DNA from 2 places in the Rhodococcus sp. 24CO genome. Region 2 is predicted to be linked to the other one. Evidence: riboswitches for the same ligand, from Rfam matches in the RefSeq annotation. Region 2 holds a riboswitch; the other holds the start of a gene.
The links. A riboswitch is a leader RNA that binds a small molecule or an ion and turns the genes downstream of it on or off. The one in region 2 is predicted to bind cyclic di-AMP.

Region 1: it holds a riboswitch for cyclic di-AMP, as region 2 does, so the genes downstream of both, V2B23_RS18245 (C40 family peptidase) here and V2B23_RS10240 (transglycosylase family protein) in region 2, are expected to answer to the same signal.

The regions. Positions count from the first base shown of each region.
Region 1 covers NZ_JAZFNF010000007.1:107,394-118,397, reverse strand. Annotated here, with positions in the region: gene qcrB (cytochrome bc1 complex cytochrome b subunit) at 1-1,264, opposite strand, end outside; gene qcrA (cytochrome bc1 complex Rieske iron-sulfur subunit) at 1,324-2,466, opposite strand; gene qcrC (cytochrome bc1 complex diheme cytochrome c subunit) at 2,463-3,314, opposite strand; gene ctaE (aa3-type cytochrome oxidase subunit III) at 3,378-3,992, opposite strand; gene V2B23_RS18265 (hypothetical protein) at 4,121-4,609, shown strand; gene trpD (anthranilate phosphoribosyltransferase) at 4,719-5,810, shown strand; gene V2B23_RS18255 (Lrp/AsnC family transcriptional regulator) at 5,842-6,117, opposite strand; gene V2B23_RS18250 (DEDD exonuclease domain-containing protein) at 6,158-7,939, opposite strand; cyclic di-AMP (ydaO/yuaA leader) riboswitch at 8,480-8,657, shown strand; gene V2B23_RS18245 (C40 family peptidase) at 8,672-9,247, shown strand; gene V2B23_RS18240 (C40 family peptidase) at 9,673-10,641, shown strand; gene V2B23_RS18235 (peptidase MA family metallohydrolase) at 10,711-11,004, shown strand, end outside.
Region 2 covers NZ_JAZFNF010000004.1:31,965-42,968, forward strand. Annotated here, with positions in the region: gene V2B23_RS10215 (DNA repair helicase XPB) at 1-855, opposite strand, end outside; gene V2B23_RS10220 (hypothetical protein) at 1,087-1,251, opposite strand; gene V2B23_RS10225 (hypothetical protein) at 1,486-1,611, opposite strand; gene V2B23_RS10230 (helicase-associated domain-containing protein) at 1,699-4,023, opposite strand; gene V2B23_RS10235 (hypothetical protein) at 4,084-4,272, shown strand; gene V2B23_RS10240 (transglycosylase family protein) at 4,360-4,920, opposite strand; cyclic di-AMP (ydaO/yuaA leader) riboswitch at 4,929-5,148, opposite strand; gene V2B23_RS10245 (YccF domain-containing protein) at 5,403-5,792, opposite strand; gene V2B23_RS10250 (hypothetical protein) at 5,826-6,053, opposite strand; gene V2B23_RS10255 (cold-shock protein) at 6,301-6,714, shown strand; gene V2B23_RS10260 (DUF2771 domain-containing protein) at 6,783-7,268, opposite strand; gene V2B23_RS10265 (MFS transporter) at 7,271-8,947, opposite strand; gene V2B23_RS10270 (glutaminyl-peptide cyclotransferase) at 9,019-9,855, opposite strand; gene V2B23_RS10275 (DUF3027 domain-containing protein) at 9,894-10,706, shown strand; gene V2B23_RS10280 (sacsin N-terminal ATP-binding-like domain-containing protein) at 10,775-11,004, shown strand, end outside.

The DNA of each region.
Region 1 (11,004 bases), on a different contig from region 2:
TGCGCTGCAGACCGATGCAGAAGCGGTACGTCACGAAGTACGCGAGCGGCGGAAGCACGATCATGCCGATGCGGCCGATCCACGTCATTGCGTTCAACGAGATGTGCAGGTGGTACGCGATGATGTCGTTGATGCACGAGATCGTCAGGACCGCGTAGAACGCGATAGCCATTGCACCGATTGCGGTACGAACCGGAACGTCGCGGGGACGCTGCAGGATGTTGTGGTGAGCGTCGTCTCCGGTGAGGCGCTTCTCGATCCACGGGTACGCGAACAGCATGGCGAAGACGAGGCCCATGATCAGGGCGACGGCAAACACTGCGGGGATCGTGTACCGGTCGAACAGGTAGATCTCCCAGGCGGGCCACAGTCGTGCGAGTCCGTCCGTCCACATCATGTAAATGTCAGGCTGAGAACCAGCGGAGACCTGAGATGGGTTGTACGGACCGATATTCCACACGGGGTTGATCTGGAACAGACCGCCGAGCAGTGCAAGCACGCCGAACGTGATGGCGAAGAATGCGCCACCCTTCATGGCGAAGACCGGAAGGATGCGAACGCCGACGACGTTCTCTTCGGTACGGCCGGGGCCGGGGAACTGCGTGTGCTTCTGGTACCAGACCAGTGCGAGGTGGCCGGCGATCAGCGCGAGGATGATGCCCGGGAAGAGCAACACGTGAGCGACGTAGAGACGCGGGATGATGAGGTCGCCGGGGAAGTCACCGTCGAAGATCATCCAGTGCAGCCAGGTACCCACGATCGGGACACTCATCGTGATACCACCGAACGCGGCGCGGAGGCCCGTGCCGGAGAGCAGGTCGTCAGGGATGGTGTAGCCGAAGAAGCCTTCGAACATCGCCAGGACCAGCAGCAAGCAGCCGATGACCCAGTTGGCCTCACGCGGGCGTCGGAACGCGCCGGTGAAGAAGATGCGTGCGAGGTGCACAATGATCGACGCTGCGAACATCAATGCGGCCCAGTGGTGAATCTGGCGAACGAAGAGACCGCCGCGAACCTCGAACGAGATGTTCAGGGTGGTCTCGTATGCGCGTGACATCGTCACACCACGAAGCGGCTGGTACGCGCCCTGGTAGGTGACGTGCGCCATCGACGGATCGAAGAACAGCGTCAGGAACACACCCGAGATGAGCAGGATCAGGAAGCTGTACAGCGCGATCTCGCCGAGCATGAAGGACCAGTGCGTCGGGAAGACCTTGTTGATCTGACGACGCATTCCCGCTGCGAGGTGGTAGCGCGAGTCCATTGCCTCCGCTTGACCTGCTGCAGCTGCGGCGATCTTTGTCGGTTTTGTGGTGGTTGTGGTCACGGTCGACGCTCCCAAAATGCCGGGCCGAGTGCTTCGATGAAGTCACCGTCGGCGACTAGGAAGCCCTCTTCGTTCACTGTAATAGGCAACTGCGGAAGTGCGCGAGCAGCGGGACCGAAAATCGGCTTGCCGTACTGCAGTGCATCGAACTGCGACTGGTGGCAGGGGCAGAGAATACGGTTGCTCTGCTGTTCGTAGAGCGAGGTGGGGCAACCAAGGTGCGTGCAGATCTTCGAGTAGGCGAAGTAATCGCCGTAGTTGAAGCTCTCCTGGCCCTTGCGCTTGGTGACCCGCTCGGTGTCTTCCGTACGCAGACGGATGAGCATGACCGAGTTGCGGATACCGCGCAGCGAAGCGAGCAACGCGTGCTCGTCGCCACGATCGGATTCACGGAAGGGGAAGACCGTTTCCATGGAACCGGCGTCGAGGTCCTCCGGGCGGACGAGAACGATGTCCTCGGGGCGTCCGGTGTCACGACGAAGGTAGATGGTCTCGCCGGGGTAGTTCGGGGTCCAGCCGGACACCCAGAGCGGAGATTCGTCGCCCTTGGCCCACGGGTTCTTGATGAGGCCGCCGAGAGGCATGATCATCATGACGCCGAGTGCTCCACCACCGAACATCAAGCTGCGCTTGATGGCCTTGCGGCGGGGGAAGGTAGACGTCTCCAACGTGTCACTGAGTTCGGCGACGATCGTGCGTCGGTCGACCTCAGCGGATCCACCGTCGTGGCGGTCCTGGATGGACACCTCTTCGGGGATGAACTTCTTGGTGAACTGCACCGCACCGATTCCGACACCGAGGATCGCGAGACCCATGGTCAGACCGATCAACGGTGTGTACAGGCTGTACTTGCCGTAGTTCTCGTCACCGGCGCCGGCGTACTGCCAGGGCCAGAACAGGTAGATCGCGATGAATGCGATCGCGGAGACACCGGCGAGGCCGAACCAGAACGCAACATTCCGCTCGGCGCGCTTCTCTGCCTTGGTGCCTTCGACGGCCCAGCGGTCGCGACGGTAGACAACGTCGACACCGTCGAGATTGGTGCCCAGGGTGACCAACTCGTCGCGAGTCATCGCTTCGAGTTCCTCATCCGTGTACTTCTTTGGCGTATCGCCGCCCTGCTGGCCAGCGTCGCTCATGACCTTGCTCCGATCCACAATGCTGCACCAACGACAGCGACGATTCCGGCGGCCCACATGAAGAGACCTTCAGAGGCCGGACCGATGCCGCCGAGACCGTAACCACCGGGGTTCTTGGCCTCTCCGGACGACTTCACGTAGGCGATGATGTCTTTCTTTTCCTCGATCGAGAGCTGACGATCGGAGAACTTCGGCATGTTCTGGGGGCCGGTGACCATAGCGGCATAAATCTGCTGCTCGTTGGCCGGGTCCAGGACCGGTGCGTACTTGCCCGAGGACAGTGCGCCACCGCGGCCGGTGAAGTTATGGCAGGACGCGCAGTTGAGGCGGAACAGTTCGCTGCCTCGGCCGATGTCGCCACCGCGAAGCGAGGACTGAGCGATTTCGCCGTTCTCGTCACGAATGAGCGTCGGGCCGCCGCCGTTGGCCTGGATGAAAGCACCCAGGGCATCGGTCTGTGCAGCGTCGAACTTGGGGTCCTTGCGCTGAGCCTGTGCCTCGTTGCGTGCTGCAGGCATACGACCGGTCGAAACCTGGAAGTACACTGCTGCCTCGCCTACACCGATCAGGCTGGGACCGCGGTCCGCGACACCCTGAAGGTTGGCTCCGTGGCACGTGATGCACGACGTGTCGTACAACTGCTTGCCTTCACGGATTAGCGCGGCGGAATCGTCGCTTGCAGTAGCGACCTGCGGAGCGGGTGTCAGGGCCGAGGCGAGGAAACCTGCGCTGATCAATCCCATCATCAGTACGAGCGCTCCGGTGACACGCCGGCGGATCTTCCGCTGGCGACGCGTCTTCGCGGCGGTCGCTGTTGTATCGGATGTGGGAGGGGGGGATGAACTCATCTGTATCCCTTTGGTATGTCGGGACGGACTGGACGTCAGGGGCTGCCTGTGGCGTTCAGCTGATTAACGGATGAAATAAATCGTTGCGAACAGCGCGATCCACACGATGTCAACGAAGTGCCAGTAATACGAAACGACGATCGCTGCGGTTGCCTGAGCCGGCGTGAACTTGCTGACTCGGGTGCGTGCGATCAAGAAAACGAAGGCGATGAGACCGCCGATGACGTGCATGCCGTGGAAACCGGTGGTCATATAGAACACCGAGCCGTACACACTGCTGGAGATGGTGGTGCCGTGATCGACGAGGTGGATGTACTCGTACGCCTGTCCGGCGACGAAGAACGTTCCCATTGCCAAGGTGATCGTGTACCAACGACGAAGTCCGAAGACGTCGCCCCGCTCGGCCGCGAATACACCCATCTGGCAGGTGAACGAGGATGCGATCAGCACCAACGTCACTGGTACAGCCAAATACAGGTTCAATTCGGTAGGCTCCGGCGGCCAATTGCCCTCCGGTGCCTGCGCCCGTGCCACGAAGTACATGGCGAAGAGCCCTGCGAAAAACATGAGCTCACTGGACAACCACACGATGGTGCCAACGCTGACCATATTCGGCCGGTTCAGCGAGTGCACGCGTTGGGTGATTGCCGATCCTGAAGTCCCTACTGCGCTCGTCACAGACAGAAGTATGACGCTTCGTCGTAAGAGACGGCCACTCGGGTCCGTCATCGGCGCGTCGTAAGGCTCGAGTTCGCGATTTCGGTCGGCGTACGCGCAGGTGGCGACAGTTTGAATATGCTGACGCGATGGCAGCTGCACACCACAGTAGACGTTGGTACCTGAGAATTTTCAGCAGAAAAGTTTCGCCCCCGCTCGACCCGTCGAGGGATGATCTCGAGATCGTGGTCGAAGGTTTCGACGACGTGGAATCGTGCTCGACGGCCTTGGAGCGAGGGGCCGCCGTGGATCCGCGTTGGCGACCGGATTCGGAGGCGGTGCTGCGTCACCATCTCGACCTTCCGGAGTCAGCGCTCGGAGAGGCGGAGTCGATCGTTGCTCAGGATGGATATCGGCGCTCGGCGACAGCCGCGGATAGTGCGTCGAGCGATGGCGAGGGTGTGGTTCGTGTGATGTTCGAACGCGTCCAACTTCTGGACGCGCTGCACTGCTCGCAGGAGCGATCACGGATGGCAGGTTTGGCTCAACGGTTGGGTGGGTCCGTCGCGGGCTGGGATGCTCTGCAGCCGGGTGAAGCTGCATCGTCAGGTTCCGGCAAGGGCCGACGCACGGTGTGAGTGGACCAATTCGTGACCGGCGCACGGTGGCTGACTAGGCTACGTATGTCAAATACATCGCGATTTGATTCGACTGAACGTTTCGACTGAACATAGGGGACCGAAGTAGATGGCCGGCACCGACGCAACCAACGCTGTGAACTCCGATTCGAGCGGTGTAGTGCGGTCCTGGCCGATGATTCTCGGTCAGCTCACCGATGGTTCCGATCTGTCGAGCGACGATTCCCGTTGGGCGATGAGCGAAATCATGTCCGACAACGCAAGTTCGGCGCAGATCGCCGCTTTCGGTGTCGGGTTGAAGATGAAGGGCGAGACGCCCGCAGAGTTGCAGGGACTCGCCGACGCGATGCTCGAACACGCCAAAGCGGTGCCGGTCGATTCCGACGTGGTCGACATCGTCGGTACCGGCGGCGACCGCTCCAACACCGTCAACATCTCGACCATGGCTTCGATTGTGGTGGCCGCCTCGGGAATTCGAGTGGTCAAGCACGGCAACCGGGCAGCGTCGTCGAAGAGTGGCGGCGCCGACGTACTCGAGGCTCTCGGTGTTCGGATCAATCTGGGCCCGGAAGACGTGGCGCGGTGTGTCGACGAGGTCGGCATCGGTTTCTGTTTTGCACCGGTATTCCACCCGGCACTTCGATTTGCGGCCGTGCCACGTAAGGAAATCGGCATCCCGACGGCCTTCAACGTGCTTGGCCCGTTGACGAATCCCGCACGACCGCGTGCCGGTTTGATCGGTTGTGCCTTTCCGAAGCTGATTTCCGTTGTCGCGGGAGTTCTTGCGCAGCGCGGCAATTCGGCGTTGGTTGTTCGCGGCGACGACGGACTCGACGAGCTGACGACATCCACGACGTCGACGGTGTACATCGTTGCCGACGGAGCTGTTCGAACCGTCACACTGGATCCGCGAGATCTGGGTATCGCTCGGGTGTCGTTGGACGAATTGCGAGGCGGCGACGCAGAAGTGAACGCTCAGGTTGCGCGCACCCTGCTGTCCGGTCAGCCTGGCCCCGTCCGGGATGCGGTGCTACTCAACGCGGGTGCCGCCATTGCGGCCTTCAATGGGGTCGGCGACGATCTGGAAGGTGCGATTGCCGCGGGAATGGCGTCGGCCGCGCTCGCAATCGACAGCGGCGCGGCCGCGGAACTGCTGCGGAGATGGGCGTCGCTCACCACCGCGTTGACCGAAGGCGCTTGACCGAAGGCGCTTGACCGTAGGCGCCTGAGGGTCATTCGCCGAGCGAGAACCCAGCTTCGACGTCGGCGCTGGAGAAGGACTGGAACGCAATGTGAGTGGCGGTTCGCGTCACTCCGGGAACCTTGTTGATCCGGCCGGTGATGACCTCTGCGATCTGGGCGTGGTCACGGACCCGGACTACCGCGATCAGGTCGACGTCGCCTGCGCAGGAGTACACCTCGCTGACTCCGGGGATGTCGGCGACGGCCTGAGCAGTCTCCGGGATTCGGGCCGATTCGGCGTGAATCATGACGATCGCATTGATCATGTCGCTCCTCTGGTTGCGCGGTGCTGTGCTGTAGTCGAGCTTATGTCCTCGCGTCGCCGCGCTCGTGCCAGGCGTCACGATGATTCTCTGCATGCTCGGATTCGGTTCCGGCCTTGGCGAGGTGGCACCAGTCTTCCCACCGCCCCGCGCCGCACGCCGGCTCGGTGTAGCCCGATGTGGCGGAGACGATCCTGATTCCGTCCGATCCGAGCCAGCGGACCACGAGCGCCAGTTCCTCCGGGGGCGCTCCGCGCAGCGGTGTGTTGTCGGGAAGTGCGGTTTCGGCCGATGCGACGAGGGCGTCGACCACAGGCATGGGGTGAGTCCCGGCTCGGGCAAGGCCGGCGGAGGCGAGCCTGCCGGCGCGGACGACGGCTAATTCCCAGCCGCCTTCCGGCGCGGGGCGCGCCAGTACCAACTGATCGATGGCGGCGACGGCGGCAAGCTTTTGAGTGCGTCGTACTGCTACCGCAACTGCGGCAGTTCGGTCGCGCAGTCTGGCTGCGTTTTCGAACAGCGCGGTGGCAGCGAGTTGTTCGATGCGCTCTTTCATCCTTTGAAGCGGCATGTCGTGAACGCCCGCGAAGAACTCTCGAACGTCGGCGACTGACACCGCATAACGCTCCGCGGTGTCATCCCGGGCTGCCGGACACGAGCCCAGTTCGCGTGCGGGGCAGGCAGGCCCGTGAACGGAGCCATGGGGTATCCGCTTGGTGCAGGTACGCAGCCCGGTGAACTCGCACACGGTCTCTGCAATCTCCTGTGCGCTCGCGCGGGACGTAAACGGTCCGATCGAGTGCGGCGTAGGGCTTCGCACCACGGACAGCCGGGGGAAAGCCTCGTCTGTGAGCACGATCCACCATCCGCGTTTGGGAAACTTGGAGCGTCGGTTGTACGGCGGAGTGTGTGCCACGAGGAGCCGGAGTTCGCGTACTCCGGCCTCGAGGGCGTGAGCACACTCCACATGGTCGACCCGGGTGGCAAGGGCGACCATCTCCTTCATGCGGCCGCGCGTTTCGGAACCGGTGAAGTAGCCCCGGACGCGGCGGCGCAGGTCCACAGCCGTCCCTATGTACAGCGCTTCGTCGGACGGGCCACGAAAGAGGTAGACGCCTGGCCTTCGCGGGAGGTCTGCAGCGAAGGAGCGTTTGGCGCGTTGATGAGCCGAGATGTTGGGGAGATAGTCGATCAGCTCGCTGTAACTGTGTACGCCTTGGTTGCCGACCCGGTCTATCAAGCCGTGGAGCACGTCGACGGTGGCTCTGGCGTCGTCGAGCGCTCGGTGCGTCGGTTGGGTGGAGACGCGGAACAGATGCGCGAGCGCAGAGAGCTTCACCGAGGGTGCTTCGTCGCGGGTCAGGACACGTCTGGCGAGTTTGACGGTGCAGAGAACTTGGAACGGTGGCCAAGGCCGGGCCGTGCGGGAAGCTGCCGCCTTGAGGAACCCGATGTCGAAGGGCGCGTTGTGCGCAACGAGAACGGAACCCTTGGCGAACTCCAGGAACGCGGGTAGGACGCGATCAATGCGCGGAGCGTTGATCAGCATGGCGTCGGTGATGCCGGTCAGTTCGACGATGTACGGCGGGATCGACCGCCCGGGGTCGACCAGAGTTGCCATCTCGCCGAGCACCTGGCCACCGCGAATCTTGACGGCACCGATCTCGGTGATCGAATCGTTGTCCGCGCTTCCGCCGGTGGTCTCGAGGTCGACGACCACAAAGGTCGTTTCGCTGAGCGGAGTGTCCAGCTCGTCGAACGACAGCTGACGGCCGATATCCGGATCGGCGTCAACGGCGGCCTTGACAGCGTCGGCATGACTCACAGCGCAAGACAGTAGAGGGATGGTCCGACAGGAATCGGTCACTTCGGCGCAAGGACCTAGAGACGCAGGGACTTAGAGAAGTTGAATTCGGGACTAACGGGCATCGGGCGCACCCCGGTATTTGGTCGCCTGTGACCTGAAAGAGACGAGCGTCACAGTTGGGCGATTTTGGGCGTGTGTCGGCGCCCCCGGTGTCGCCCTCGGGTGGAGCAGATCTGCCCGTGTTGCCCGGCGTGTGCCGACTCGTAATCTACCTCGGCCGAAAAGGGGCCTACCGGTACGTAAGTGGTGCTGATCTGGGGTAAGGCCTGGATTGCCGGGCCGGATCGAATCAGGTCGACCCGCGAGAAGTGCTTCACGACGCTACGGAAACCGGACGTATCGTTATCCCGCTGTGACCGTTTTGGCGTATCGAGCGCGACTGCGCGCAAATTCGGATGAATCGCGCGGGAAATCGGCGATGCGGTCGACATCGCCGCGATCATTTCGTAATCTTCCTGAGACCTAACGAAGTCTTGCCGGGCCACAAAGGACCGGCATCGTCAGGAACCGCCTAATCGGGATCTCCGCGAGGAACCCGAACCGGGAACCCAAGTTTCACTGGGGTGAATCCCGCCTGGGGCGTAGCAAGCGTCATCGCTACGGACCACGCGGGTAGGGCTGATCTTCCCAGCCCGAACCCGTCAGCTAACTCGGTCGGCGGACGAATGGAAGAAATGGAGCACCCCTTAAGTGGCGTCACAAAGTTTGAAGCGTTCGGCAACACTGGTTGTCGCCGGCGCACTTGCAGCCGGAGCCTTTGCTACAACCGCTGCGCCTGCCTCGGCAGACCCCATCACCATCCCCGGTGTCGGTACGTTCGACATCCCGGGCGTCTCGATCCCCGAACTTCCCGTGATCCCCGGTGTCACGGACAACCCCGCGTTTGCGCCGATCGCACAGGTCGCACCCGCCGCTCCCATCTCCACCCTTGGTGAGCAGGCTGTTCGCGCCGCAGAGAGCAAGCTGGGCGCCCCGTACGTGTACGGCGCGGCAGGCCCGGACGCGTTCGACTGCTCCGGTCTGATCCAGTGGGCTTACAAGCAGGCCGGCCTCAACATCCCCCGCACGAGCTACGACCAGGCTGCTGCCGGTGTTGCAGTTGCACAGTCCGATCTCCGCGTCGGCGACGTCATCTCCTTCTACGGCGGATCGCACTCGGGCATCTATGCCGGCAACGGAAATGTCATCCATGCTTCGACCGCGGGTCAGCCCGTGAAGCTGGCACCCGTGTCGTCCATGCCATACGACGGTGCTCGCCGCTTCTGATCCGGTGTCACCGATCGGTTGCCTGTGAAGGTAGACCTGATCCACTGGAAAAGGGGCAGTTCCACTCAATGCAGATGTGGGCCTCGAATCAACTGATTCGAGGCCCACATCTGTTTATCCGGGCGAGCTGTGGGCGTTCTGAGTACTTCACCCCTTACTTCACTCCTGTTACCCCTACCGGTGAGTAGACACAAACGTATGCCATTCCGTAACCTGATCGAGACATTAGGTGCCGCCGGCAGGTAGTGTGGGTAGTTGACATCCAGCTAACAGATCCTGACGGGCATCGGCAGGCATCACAAGACTGAGACGGAGAGTCGCGTTCCGTGGTTTTTTCCAGATCGTTTTCATCGAGAAAGTACAGCCGTGTTCGCATCGCGCTGACAACCAGTGTGTTGGCAATCGGGCTTGTTGCGTTGCCATCGATGCCGGCGACCGCCGACCCGGTGATCACGAATCCCACCGAGGCGCTCGAGAAGCTCGGCGAACTCGCCCGAGTGTCCGAGCAGACCAACGAGGCTTTACACAACGCGCAGATCGATCTCGACGCCAAGACGTCCGTGCAGCTCGACGCGGAAGCTCGACTTTCCGAGGATCGGGGACGGTACGACGCGGCAAAGGCCAAGGTCGCCGAGGTTGCGCCGGCTGTGAACCGAATTGCTACGGCCAATTATCAGGGCGCGCGGACCAATCGGCTCTTTGCCTTGATGGTCAGCGATTCACCGCAGCAGCTGCTCGATCAGATGTCTGCACTCGATGTCATCTCCAACGATGCGGCGGTGCAGGTCCGCCAGTTCAACGAAGCGACGCTCGACGCTCGCCAGGCGGCGGACTCGTCGCAACAGTCCGCGGATGCTGCGCGGGTTGCGGCCGATCAGGCGAAGGCGCTCAGCGACGATCTCCAGCGCAAGCAGAGTGAACTTCAGGCTCAGGTTGCCGAGGTGACCAAGGCGTTCGACGATCTGACCGATGCCGAACGCGTGCAGTTGAGTGGGTCGACATTCCCAGAAGGTGTCGACGCCAGCAAAATTCTGGCTAATTTGACTCCGGGGTCGGGCACCGCGGCACTACAGGCCGGATTGACCCGCATCGGCGACCCGTACGTCTGGGGAGCTACCGGACCCAACGAGTTCGATTGCTCCGGGCTTGTCGTGTGGTCGTACAAACAAATCGGCAAAACTTTGCCGCGGTCCAGCCAGGCGCAGGCAGCGGGTGGCACGCCGATATCCCGTGACCAGTTGCAGCCGGGCGACATCGTCACGTTCTACAGCGACAATTCACATGTCGGTATCTACGCGGGCGACGGCAACATTCTCCACGCGTCGACGTTCGGCGTGCCGGTAAAGGTGGAGTCGATGGCGGGGATGCAGTTCTCGACTGCTCGCCGTTACTGACCAGCGCATCGTCACGAGTGGCTCGGCCGCTGCGACTGGGGGTCCCCTTCGTCTCCTACACTCGGCATCGTGTCGAGTGACCCCATGACGTCCCCCGCAGCCGGGACGAACCGTAAGCGCCGCTGGGAATACCCGGCTCTCATTGCGCTCGGGTGTGCCGTCGTGGTGATTCTCGGGCTGACCGTAGTTCTGACCGACTCGCCAGGCTCGTCCGAGCAGTCAGCCGCAGAGGCGGACGCTGCGCGCGTCAGTGACGTTCAGGCCCTTCTCGATTCGTGGGCACGCGCCCAGATGTCCGACGATCCGATGTCGTTGGCGCAGTTCGTGGACGCGGCTGCCACCCCGGGCTTGCTCGACGCAGAG
Region 2 (11,004 bases):
GTGCTTGTATTCACCCTTCGTGCGACGCGTGATCACCTGGTACGTCGCGATCGTGACGGGTCGAATTTCCTTGCGCTCGCCGGAGTATTCGCCGATTTCTTCCTCGGTCAACGACGTGCGGGCAATGAGCTCACGCTTCCACTGACGACCGGCAACGGTGTTGGTCACGAGAATGAGTGTGGTGGCCTTGGCCTTCGCCATGGCTGCCGCGCCCACCATCGTCTTACCGGCGCCACACGGAAGCACGACGACGCCCGAGCCGCCGGCCCAGAACGAATCGGCTGCCATCTGCTGGTAGTCACGCAGTTCCCAGTGACCTTCCTCGAAGGCAAGGTCGATGGGATGAGCTTCGCCGTCGACGTAGCCGGCGAGGTCCTCGGCCGGCCAGCCGACCTTGAGCAGCATCTGCTTGAGACGGCCGCGCTCACTCGGGTGGACGATCACCGTGTCGTCGTCGACCTTCTCACCGAGCATCGGTGAGATCTTCTTGTGCCGCATCACTTCGGTGAGCACTGCGCGGTCGAGGCTGACCAGGATGAGGCCGTGCACCGGGCTCTTGACCAACTGCAGGCGTCCGTACCTGGCCATCGTGTCGACGATGTCGACCAACAGCGGTTGCGGAACGGCAAACCGTGAGAACGAGACCAGTGCGTCGACAACCTGCTCGGCGTCGTGTCCGGCGGCGCGGGCATTCCACAAAGCCAGGGGAGTGATGCGATACGTGTGGACGTGTTCGGGGGCCCGTTCGAGTTCCGCGAAGGGGGCGATTGCCTGTCTGGCATCGCCGGCGCGCTTGTGGTCGACCTCCAACAGCAGCGTCTTGTCGGATTGGACGATCAACGGTCCGTCGGTCACGGAAGCCTCCTAGTGGAACAAGCGCGGTGAAACAAACACGGCAGGGACAGAGCGTTGCACCGCGTTGTCGGCTGACGCCAACCCTGCCATTGTCCTGGTATCGGAGTGCATACGCCAAGTGGCGGGCAATACACAACGCAAACAGGGGTGCCCATACCTGGGCACCCCTACGTCAACGTGGCACTGTTGACGGCTATTCCTGGCCCCGTATTTCGGGGACGCGGAAAGCCTTTATTTCTGCGCCACTGCGGACTTACGCATTTCCATGACGTGAGTTATCGCTTCGGAAATTCCGGAGCGATAACCGATATTCTTTTCGCTGTCGCCGGGAGTTGAATCCAGCTCTGATTCAAGTCGCGTTTGAATGCGATCGAGCGCATGGATTGTTCTTTTCACGGTGGATCCTTTGTGCTACGAACGACCCGATAACAAAATTCCGGGTCGACGAGCGTGTTCGTCGAGGACGCAGACCGCGGCCAGCGTCATCCCGGCAACATATCCGCGGGACCGGGGATCTGTGCCTCTGCTACTGGACCTGAACTGGTCGAACGTCTCGTGAAGGTAGTCGAGCGCATCGGTCTCGGCTTGCATGATGAAAGTTTCTCGAGAGAAGAACGAAAGTATTTTCCGTCAGCTCCGCTTTCTCTTGCGGATCAATTCCGAAGAATCCGCTGCTTTTTCGCGCTTTTCTGCGCGGCGTTCCTTGATCGACTGGGCGGGCTTTTTCATATTCTTGCCCGGTGCCTTGTCAGCCATTGTCGCTCCTCATTTTTCGAAGTGGCAATCACAAACTGACCTCGACCATACTTCATTTACAGAAAAAAGCCAGTTGCCTTTTTCCGGTCACTTTTTTCCGGAGTCGACAGGGCTGACGGAGGTAATGCGGTGCAGGGTGAATCGGCGCACGGCACCGCTCGCCGGATCGAACGCGTCCAACTGCCCACCGCCCACGCTGACCGGATCGACGATGCGATGCGTGGCCACCCCCTGAGCGTCGACGTAGCCGATGTTGACGCTCTTACCGTCGCGGGCTGCGGACGAGAGCAGCGCTATGGCGGCGGCGTTGCTTTCCCGCGATCCGTCGGCGCGAACTCCGCCACGGCCGGGCGTGGCAGCGCGGTCGCCCGCTCGCATCGTTCGCACCAGTGCGTCGAGTTGTTCGGGCGACGGACTTGTCGGCGTTCGGGTGGCGTGCCGCAAGCGACGGTTCGGAATTCGAGCACCGCGCGGGCGCAGATCGACGAGGGCTCCTGACGAATCCTCGCCGGCGGGCGCAAAGCCGGCGGCGCGAAGTTCGGCCAGAACTTCCCGCAGCGGTGCCTGGGACACGGCCACCGTGGGGGCGAGAGCGCGCAAGGCCAAGGGCTCGGCGACGGCGGAGGCAAGAACCTCGGACAGGAGAGAGGCGTCCTCGCATCGGATGAACGACGCCGCCACACCCGCCCGCAACCGACCGTGCCGGCGTGCGACATCGTCAATGAGGTACGAAAGGGATTGTGGGACGGGAGTTTTGGATTTCGTGCTGAACATCGTCTGAAGTTCCGTCGCCGTCAATCCGGCATCGAGTGCTCGGCGGATGCTGCTCTCACTGATGCGGTACATGGACGCGGCCCCGGCCGATTCGATATCCGCGACCAAGGTCACCTGCTCGAGCAGGTCCGGTACCAGCGGCCCGGGAGCGACCAGCGTCAGGTCGGCCTGAACCAGGATGTAGTCGATCGGCTTCGGCAGCGCCGCCGCCATTTCGGCTTCGGCGTCGCCGCCGTGCAGCATCGCCCGACCCGGTGAACTCAGCGCGCCCCGCGCCACCAATCCGAGAGCCGACGCCTCCGCAAGTGTGTTCTCGACTGCAAATGTCCGAAGCCGCCCGCTCCGTCGGGGATGACGCCACGCAAGCGAACGGCTCACCTCGGCGGGCGAGGCGCTCTGCCCACTGTCGAGCTCGGCCAAGAGTCCGAGAATCGACGCCCGGTCTCTCGGTGCAGACGGCGCGCGGCCCTCCTCGGCCAGCGCGGCGATCGGCTTGTCGGACGGGTCGCGCATCCCGATCATCCAGGGGACTCGGGGGACATCGATCCACGCCGACGCCAAGACCTCCCATTTGCGGGCCGTCGTGGCGTTCAGCCAACCGTCGACTGTCATGGTCGGCGTCCAGTAGTCGTCCGCGGTGTCGGACGCCGGTGCGGGGTCCGGGGTGCCGCTGGCAATCAATCCGGCGGCGGCGAGGAGTTCGACCACAAGATTGAGCCGACTCTCGTCGAGGTCCGCGGCCTTCGCGATACGTCGTAGTTCACGCACTCCGAGTCCACCGGCGCGCAACGCCGGGGCAGGTGCGGCCCCGAGAACGGCGATCACGTTTTCACTCTGGCGAACCAACTCGAGGGCTTCGCCCGCTGCTGCCGCATTCACGTCGGCAGGTTTGAGTTTGTCACCGGTGATCACCGGCGCGGTGAGCGTGGTCGGATCGAAGACCGGTTCGCCGCGGATGACCTGACGTACCGTCGCCGGCAACTCCACGGTCTGCTCGTCCAACCACCGGAGTAGGCCGGCCGCCAGTAGTTTCTGCACGGGACGATCTGCGGGCGTTTCCGGAGCCGCGTCGCGGGTTCGGCCGATGGGGCTAGAGTTGGCCAGGGTCTCGAGCAGGCCGCGTTCGCGCTCGCCGAGCGAATTGAGCGCCGCTGTGATCTCGGCTTCCGACATGGACTCGGCGGGTTCGAGAGCGCGGCCCAGTCGCCACGGGATGGTGTCGATGGCAGCGGGGACGATGCTGATCGGATCTGTGCCCCAGATGAGCGCGTAGGCCCGCATCTTCGCAAGCGAGGAGTCGACTGCCTTCTTGGTGACCTTGCCCTTGCCGGTGAGGGCCCGGGCGGTAAGCGCGTCGTTCAGTTCCGCGCGTGTCATGGGAGTTTCCTCGGCACCGGCGAGCGCCAGAAGTTCGAGAAGTCCGAAGTCCAGTGTGTCCAGCTCGTCGGCTGCTCTACTGACCGACGCCCGTTGCTGTGCGCGTCCGCTGAGCACCACCATCGTGCTCGGCGGTGGCACCGCCAGATCCGGCCGCAAACGCAGCAGTTCCGTCAGCTCGGCGTCAGTGCGCGCCGACAGCCAATCGGTCAAACTGTCGGCTCCGGAAGTGCCCGCCTGGGTGCCACGTATTTCGGTCATCAGGTATCAGATTAGAGACCTGGTATGTACGGCGTAACGGAGTCCTGTCAAAATGGCTTCGTGGCCAACAATTCGAAGCAGCACTATGTAGATCCAGGATGGCCGGAAACTGCAGACGGAGATCACGCAGTGACCGAATTGTCATCGACCCGCTCCGGTGGACTTTCACCGTTCGGCGAGGACACCACCTTCCCGTTACCGGTGGAGTCACTTCCTTACATCCACCCGTACACCGTCATCAACCGCTAGAACCGCAACGAAGAAGGCCCGCACCGAATCGGTGCGGGCCTTCTTTTCCAGCTGGGTGCGTTCGAGCGGAACGCGCAGTTCGCAGTCCTACTTCAGGAAGGACTTCGCGGTGTCTGCTGCTGCAAGGATCTGGGGATCGACGACGATACCGTTGGCCTCGGCAAATGCAATGGCCTGATCGATTGCGTCGGAGACGGGGTGCGCGACGGTCTGAGCGACCTGCTGTGCCGGTGCGGCGGGTGCGGACGGCGTCGTGGCCGGAGCGGAACGCTGCGTTGCGCCGCTGCTCAGGCCGAGGCTCGAGGAGCAGGACGGCCAAGCGCCCCATCCCTGGTTGGCCAGTACGCGCTCGGCAACAACGATCTGCTGCTCACGACTGGCGTTGTTTGCGGTGGCTGCGTACTCGCCGCCGCCGTGTGCGTTCCACGTGCTGGGGGAGAACTGCAATCCGCCCTGGTAGCCGTTGCCGGTGTTGATGGCCCAGTTGCCGCCCGCTTCGCACTGTGCGAGGCGATCCCAGTCGGAATCGGGGGCAGCGCTGGCGGTACCTGTGGCTGCGAGTCCTGCTACACCCATGATGGCGCCGGTGACGGCGACCTTGGCGACAGTGCGGCCTGCGGTGGTGGGCTTGCGATGGCGTCCGCTCATGATCGTGAATTTCCTCTCCACACGCGCCTGCGAGGTCAGCTGTCGGGTTCGGGCTGAGAGGTTGCCCGGCCTCGCCTTTCCTGGCTGGAAAGGGTCTGGCTTCACCCCAAGGTTCGAATGTATTGCTTGTCGAACCGGTGTCAGGTGGAGAACATTTCTGCTCTCACAGAGGACTTTGGGTCCCCCGTCCTTGTCCCTGGAATGCTCGAAAGTGGGAAGTTCCGGTACCCGCGGGACAAGGTTTGGCGCGGCGGGCCGGAGGTGGCCGGAGTTTCCCGGCCGGAATTCACGGTAACGGCTCTCACCGCTCATGTCACCATTTGATAACGCGGCGCGCCGAATGGGATACAAACCCGCCGCCAAAGCGCAGGAGACTCTTCCCAGGTAGTGAAGGATTCCGCAGTGAAGGTTCTCTTGTGGCTATTCCGTTATCCACCCGTAACGTGACGAAGGTCACACTGTTATCGGTGGGGGATTGCGAGCTATGCGTAGTTGACGCGGTTGGCGTCGACGATCTCCTTGCCCAGAGGCATCAGCGAGATCGGAATCATCTTCAGGTTTGCGACGGCCAAGGGGATGCCGATGATCGTGATGGCCATCGCCACCGCCGTGACGATGTGGCCGATCGCCAGCCAGATACCGGCGATGATGACCCAGATGACGTTTCCGATCATCGAACCGACACCAGCCGTCGGCTTGTCGACGACGGTCTTACCGAACGGCCAGAGGGCATAGATGCCTATCCGGAACGCGGCGATACCGAAGGGGATCGTGATGATCAGAATGCAGCAGATGATGCCTGCCGCGAAGTAACCCAAGGCCAACCAGAATCCGCCGAAGACCAGCCAGATTACGTTCAGGAGGAGTCTCATGGTCGGTGACCTTTCGGTTGGGGTGAGGGGAGATCAGCGGGCGCGACGACCCGCCCTCAAGGTGTAGACGATGGCCAGTAGAAATCCGACCGGACACGCCAAGGAGATCAGGTACAGCGCCAATCCCGGCGGTGTGTCGCTGAAGATGTTGATCGCGAAGATCGCGACGAGCGCGACGAGTCCGATGAAAAACAACCCCATCGCGACTCGAAACAAGCCGTTTCCGGTGCCGGAAGTACTCGGGTTCGGTTGAGTGTCCACATCTACGAGGGTAGTGCCCGGCAAACGTGGGTGCCGAGACCGGTTCGTCACAGGTAGACTGTGAGGCGACTGCGCGTCCCGTCAAGCAAGTTCGGGGCGCGTTCTTTTGCATTCTTCGACCGAGTCGATTTCTGGTCGCAGTGATGTGAGCAGGACCATGGAGTAGCAGGACCATCGAGGCTCGTATGCGAGCCTTCCGAAAGTAGTGGGACGCAAGTCCCAGACGAGTGATGAGCGGGTGAACGCGGTGCCAACCGGCAAGGTGAAGTGGTACGACGTCGAAAAGGGTTTCGGCTTTCTGTCGCAGGAGGAGGGGGAGGACGTCTATGTACGTGCGTCCGCCCTTCCCGAAGGTGTCGAGGGCCTGAAAGCAGGTCAGAAAGTCGAATTCGGCATGGCTGCCGGTCGACGCGGTCCGCAGGCTCTGAGCCTGAAGGTGCTCGAGCCTGCCCCGTCGCTGCGCGGCGCATCGACGCAGCGACGTGAGCCGGTTGTCCGCAAGCACACACCGGACGAACTGCACGGCATGGTCGAAGACATGATCACGCTGCTCGAGGCCAAGGTTCAGCCTGACCTGCGCAACGGCAAGTACCCCGATCGTAAGACCGCGCAGCGGATCTCCGAGGTTGTCCGCGCCGTGGCACGCGAGCTCGACAGCTGATCAGCACGAGACACGAAAATGCCCTGCACTTCTCTCGAAGATGTGCAGGGCATTTTGTATGTCAGCGGTCAGGCTGTCTTGATCGACCAGATCAGTAGCCCCTGCTCGCTGCCTTCACCGACAGCAAGGTGGATCTCCACTCCCACCAGTTGCTTCTCGGGTTCGGCTTCAACGGTGACTGCCAAGGACTCACCGGCTCCGAAGAAGCGAGGCTCACCGGTCTGATTGCCGTCGGCGTCTTCGTAGACTGCCAGCATTGCCCACTCGGCGTCAGAGACTTCCTTCGACAACGACAACTGCAAGGGGTATCCCTCGGGCACGTCGAGCTCGTACACATCACCGATCTGCGCGCACTGTGACAGGTCGATCGTGCAGAACCCGGCAGGCTGAGTCTCGATGGTGCGACCGTGTGCGTACGCGGTGATCTGCGGGAGCCCATCGGGCTCGTCGTTGATGTTCTTGATGATCACGACCAGAACCGAGACGTAGGCAACCAGCGCCACCACCATCAGGACACTGACCGCTGCCACGATCTTCTTTGTTCTTGCGCGCATGATCACTGCGGAGTACTTCCTTGTCCTCGATCGGATTTGCCGGTGTAGATCACTTCGGTCACCTCTTGCTCGGCCAGATCAGGGCGCTTGCCACCGAGCCCGGGCAGAAGTGAGCTGCCTCGGTAACTCAGGAACGTCTGCAGTAGACCGATCGTCAAGAACACCGAGACAACAGTGAACCCGATCCAGTATTCAGTAGGCAGCAGAACCCCCAACGCCCCGCCCAGCACCCAACTGAGTTGGAGGACGGTTTCGGATCTGCCGAAACCGGAAGCGATCGATTCCTCGGGCAGATCGTGCTGCAGCGACGCGTCCAGGGAGACCTTGGCCAACGCGCTCGCCGCGGACGCGATCAGTGTGGCCAGCGCAGCCGTCATCAAGTTGTCGGTCAGGGCCGCGATGACGGCGATGATCCACACCGATGCCGTGCACCGAAGGACGACGAGGGCCGGTCGACCCAGTTTGAGTCGCGCACCGGCAGCATTGCCACCGAAGTTGCCCAGCCCTGCGGCAGCGCCGACCAGGCCGAGCATCATCGCCTGCTGCAACGGCTCGTGGTCCGTTTTGGATTTGGCGACAAACGCTATGTACAACGTGAGGAAGCCCGTGAGAACGCGAATGGTGCCGTTGCCCCACAACCCGATGATGACCGCGCGTCCGAGTGGCTGACGCACTTTTGCGCTCTTGATACCCGAAGCGCGTCCGCCGCCTGCTGTGTGTTGCTCGTCCGGGTGATAGGTGATGGTGGCGGGAACCTCGCCTTCGGTCACCTCGACCCACGACGGGATGCGCATGCTCAGGTAGGCGCCGAACACCGTCACGACCACCGCGAACCAGAGGGCACCCGGCGATTTGAAGGCGAGTGCGAGTGCGCCGGCCACAGCGCCCGCACCGATGGTTCCACCGATCAACCCGAACACGGTGAGCCGAGAATTGACTCTGACCAGGTCTATTTCCGGTGGCAGGACACGTGGAGTCACCGCGCTCTTGAGTACCGAGAACGATTTACTGAGCACCATCATGCCGAGCGCCGCGGGATACAGAATCCAACTGTCGAAGTTGAACACCAGGATCAGCGCCAGCACGGTTCGAAGTCCGAACGACGCGGCCAGCGCGATTCGGCGGCCCCGTTGCAATCGATCGAGCATCGGTCCGATGAGGGGAGCGATAACTGCAAACGGAGCGATCGTGATCAGGAGATAGAGCGCGACCTTCGTTTTGTCCTCGCCTGTGGCAGCGGAAAAGAACAGGGTATTTGCCAAGGCCACCGCAAGAGCCGCGTCGGTCGCGTTGTTGGTCATCACCGCGTACGTCAGCGCGGTGAGGCCGGACTTGTCCGCGCCGTCGGCTTTGGCGGCGCGCTGGAACGTCGCGATGCCCTTGTTCGTCAGTTCCCGGCTGCGCATCGCGGCCACTCGCGTGACCGTGAGCTTGCGGGGCATCGGTGGGGCTTTGGGTGCGTCGGAACTGCTCTTCGAGCCCGAGTTCTTGGCGTCGCCACCATCGCCGGCGTCGTCACGGGAGCCGGGGATCGGGTGAAGCGGAGGTAACGGCGCACGACGCGCTGACGGCCGCGTCGCCGGTGGGTAATTGTCATAACCGGGATGCAAAGTCTGCCCTGCGGATTCGTCGGGAATTCGCCGGGTATCGGGGTCGTAGGGTTCGCGCGGTCCGGTCACCACTTAATTCTGTCCTAGTCCGTGATCTGCGACCACGCACACCCCTGACGAGTCGAGGGGAAAGTTCGAAATCACTTCACAAATCGAACTTCGAAGATCTGCGGCCAGTACTTTCCGGTGAGAAGAAAACGGTCCGTTCCGGGTATCTGGGCGATTCCGTTGAGGACGTCGACTGGGTTGGGGGACCCTGCGGTATCGAGCCGGCCGCGCAGAGGTGAGGCATCGATCACGCTACTCACGTGCCCGTCGGCTGGGTCGATGGCCACGATTGTGTCGGTCTGCCAGACGTTTGCGTAGACGGTTCCGTCCTCGGCACATTCCAGTTCGTTCAGATCCCCGACAGGTTGGCCGCCACGAGTGACGTCCACCGAACCGGTGACTGCAAACGTGTCCGGATCGCGGAACGTCAGCGTCGACGAGCCGTCGCTGGTGACCAAGCGATTCTCGAGTGCACAGATCCCCCAGCCCTCGGTGGCGAGCGGAAACCGGCCACGCTCGGTGAGAGTGTTCCTGTCGCGGACAATCGCGACGCCGTTCTTCCACGTCAATTGCCACAGCGCGTCACCGATCACGGTGATGCCCTCACCGAACAGTGGAGGCGCCAACTCGGCGCGGGCGATGTCGGGTCCGGAGACCGGGGTGCCGTCGAACTGCGTCGAGCGCACCCACGACTCCCCGACACGCCCGGTGCTTTCGTACAGTCTGTCGCCGTCGATCTCGAGCCCCTGGGTGAAGGCCCCGCCGTCATGGTCGTAGACCTCGATCACCTCGGCGGAGAGCTGTCGAGGGGAGTTGTCGGCGCCGGAATCGGGGGTTGCGTCATCCGTTGTCGAGCACCCCGCAACGCCCGATGCGATCACTGCGAACGCTGAGGCGATGCTGACGAAACCGGCGCGTGACCTACTCATCCGTCCAGCATTCCAGCCCTGTGCGTTGCGTACTTGTGGTGGTGCGGCAAACTGGAGGAGTGAGTGTTGCTACTTCTCCTGAGCGTGCAGTGCCGCGCCCCGTACTGGCCGATGCCGTCGATCTTGCCCGAGCAGCTGTAGTCGAGCTGCACGAAGGCGGAGTCGGTGCATACCTCGGCGTCACGTCGGAGGATGAATTCGCCGCTACCCATCGTTTTGCAGCAGACCTTCCCGGCTACCGCGGGTGGCAGTGGGCTGTTGTTGTTGCCGCAGGTCCAGACGATACTCGCGCCACTATCAGCGAATTGGCGTTGTTGCCCGGTCCGGATGCGCTGGTTGCGCCCGAGTGGCTTCCGTGGGATCAGCGGATTCGTCCCGGAGACCTGTCGCCCGGCGACCTGCTGGCTCCGCCGGCGCAGGACCCGCGACTGGTTCCCGGCTACGTCGCCAACGGCGACCCGGAGGTCGACGACGTCGCCTTGGAACTGGGTTTAGGACGCACGAAGGTCATGAGCCTCGAGGGCCGGCTCGACGCGGCTACGCGATGGTTCGAGGGAGATTTCGGACCCGACTCCGACATGGCGAAGGCAGCGCCGTCGACGTGTGGACTGTGCGGCTTCTATCTTCCGCTGGCAGGTTCGTTGCACGCCGCGTTCGGCGTGTGTGGCAACGAACTGTCCGCTGACGGTCGCGTCGTTCATGCAAGTTACGGCTGTGGCGCGCATTCCGACACCAGCCTTCCGCTCGGCGCGGGCTCTCCGGCTTTCGACGCCTACGACGACGGAGCCGTCGAGATGTCGCGCACGTCTGCCGCGGGCACCGAAGATTCGGGTTCGGTATCCACCGAGTAGGGGATCCGTTCGGGACCGGCGCGCTCCGCGACGCCACGCTGCGCGCGTGGGCGGACTCGCCGACGCGCCTGCGCGAGGACGCGGCCACCGAATCGGATTTGGCTGCAGCGGGTTACCGCGACAGGTTGCTCACAGAACTGGCACAGAACGCTGCCGACGCGGCGCTGCGGGCCGGGGTTCCTGGTTCCTTGTGGGTTGATCTCGACGGTTCGGTGCTGACGCTCGCCAATACCGGTCGACCGCTCGACGAGGAGGGTGTTCACGCACTGACCGCTCTTCGTGCTTCGGGCAAGATCGA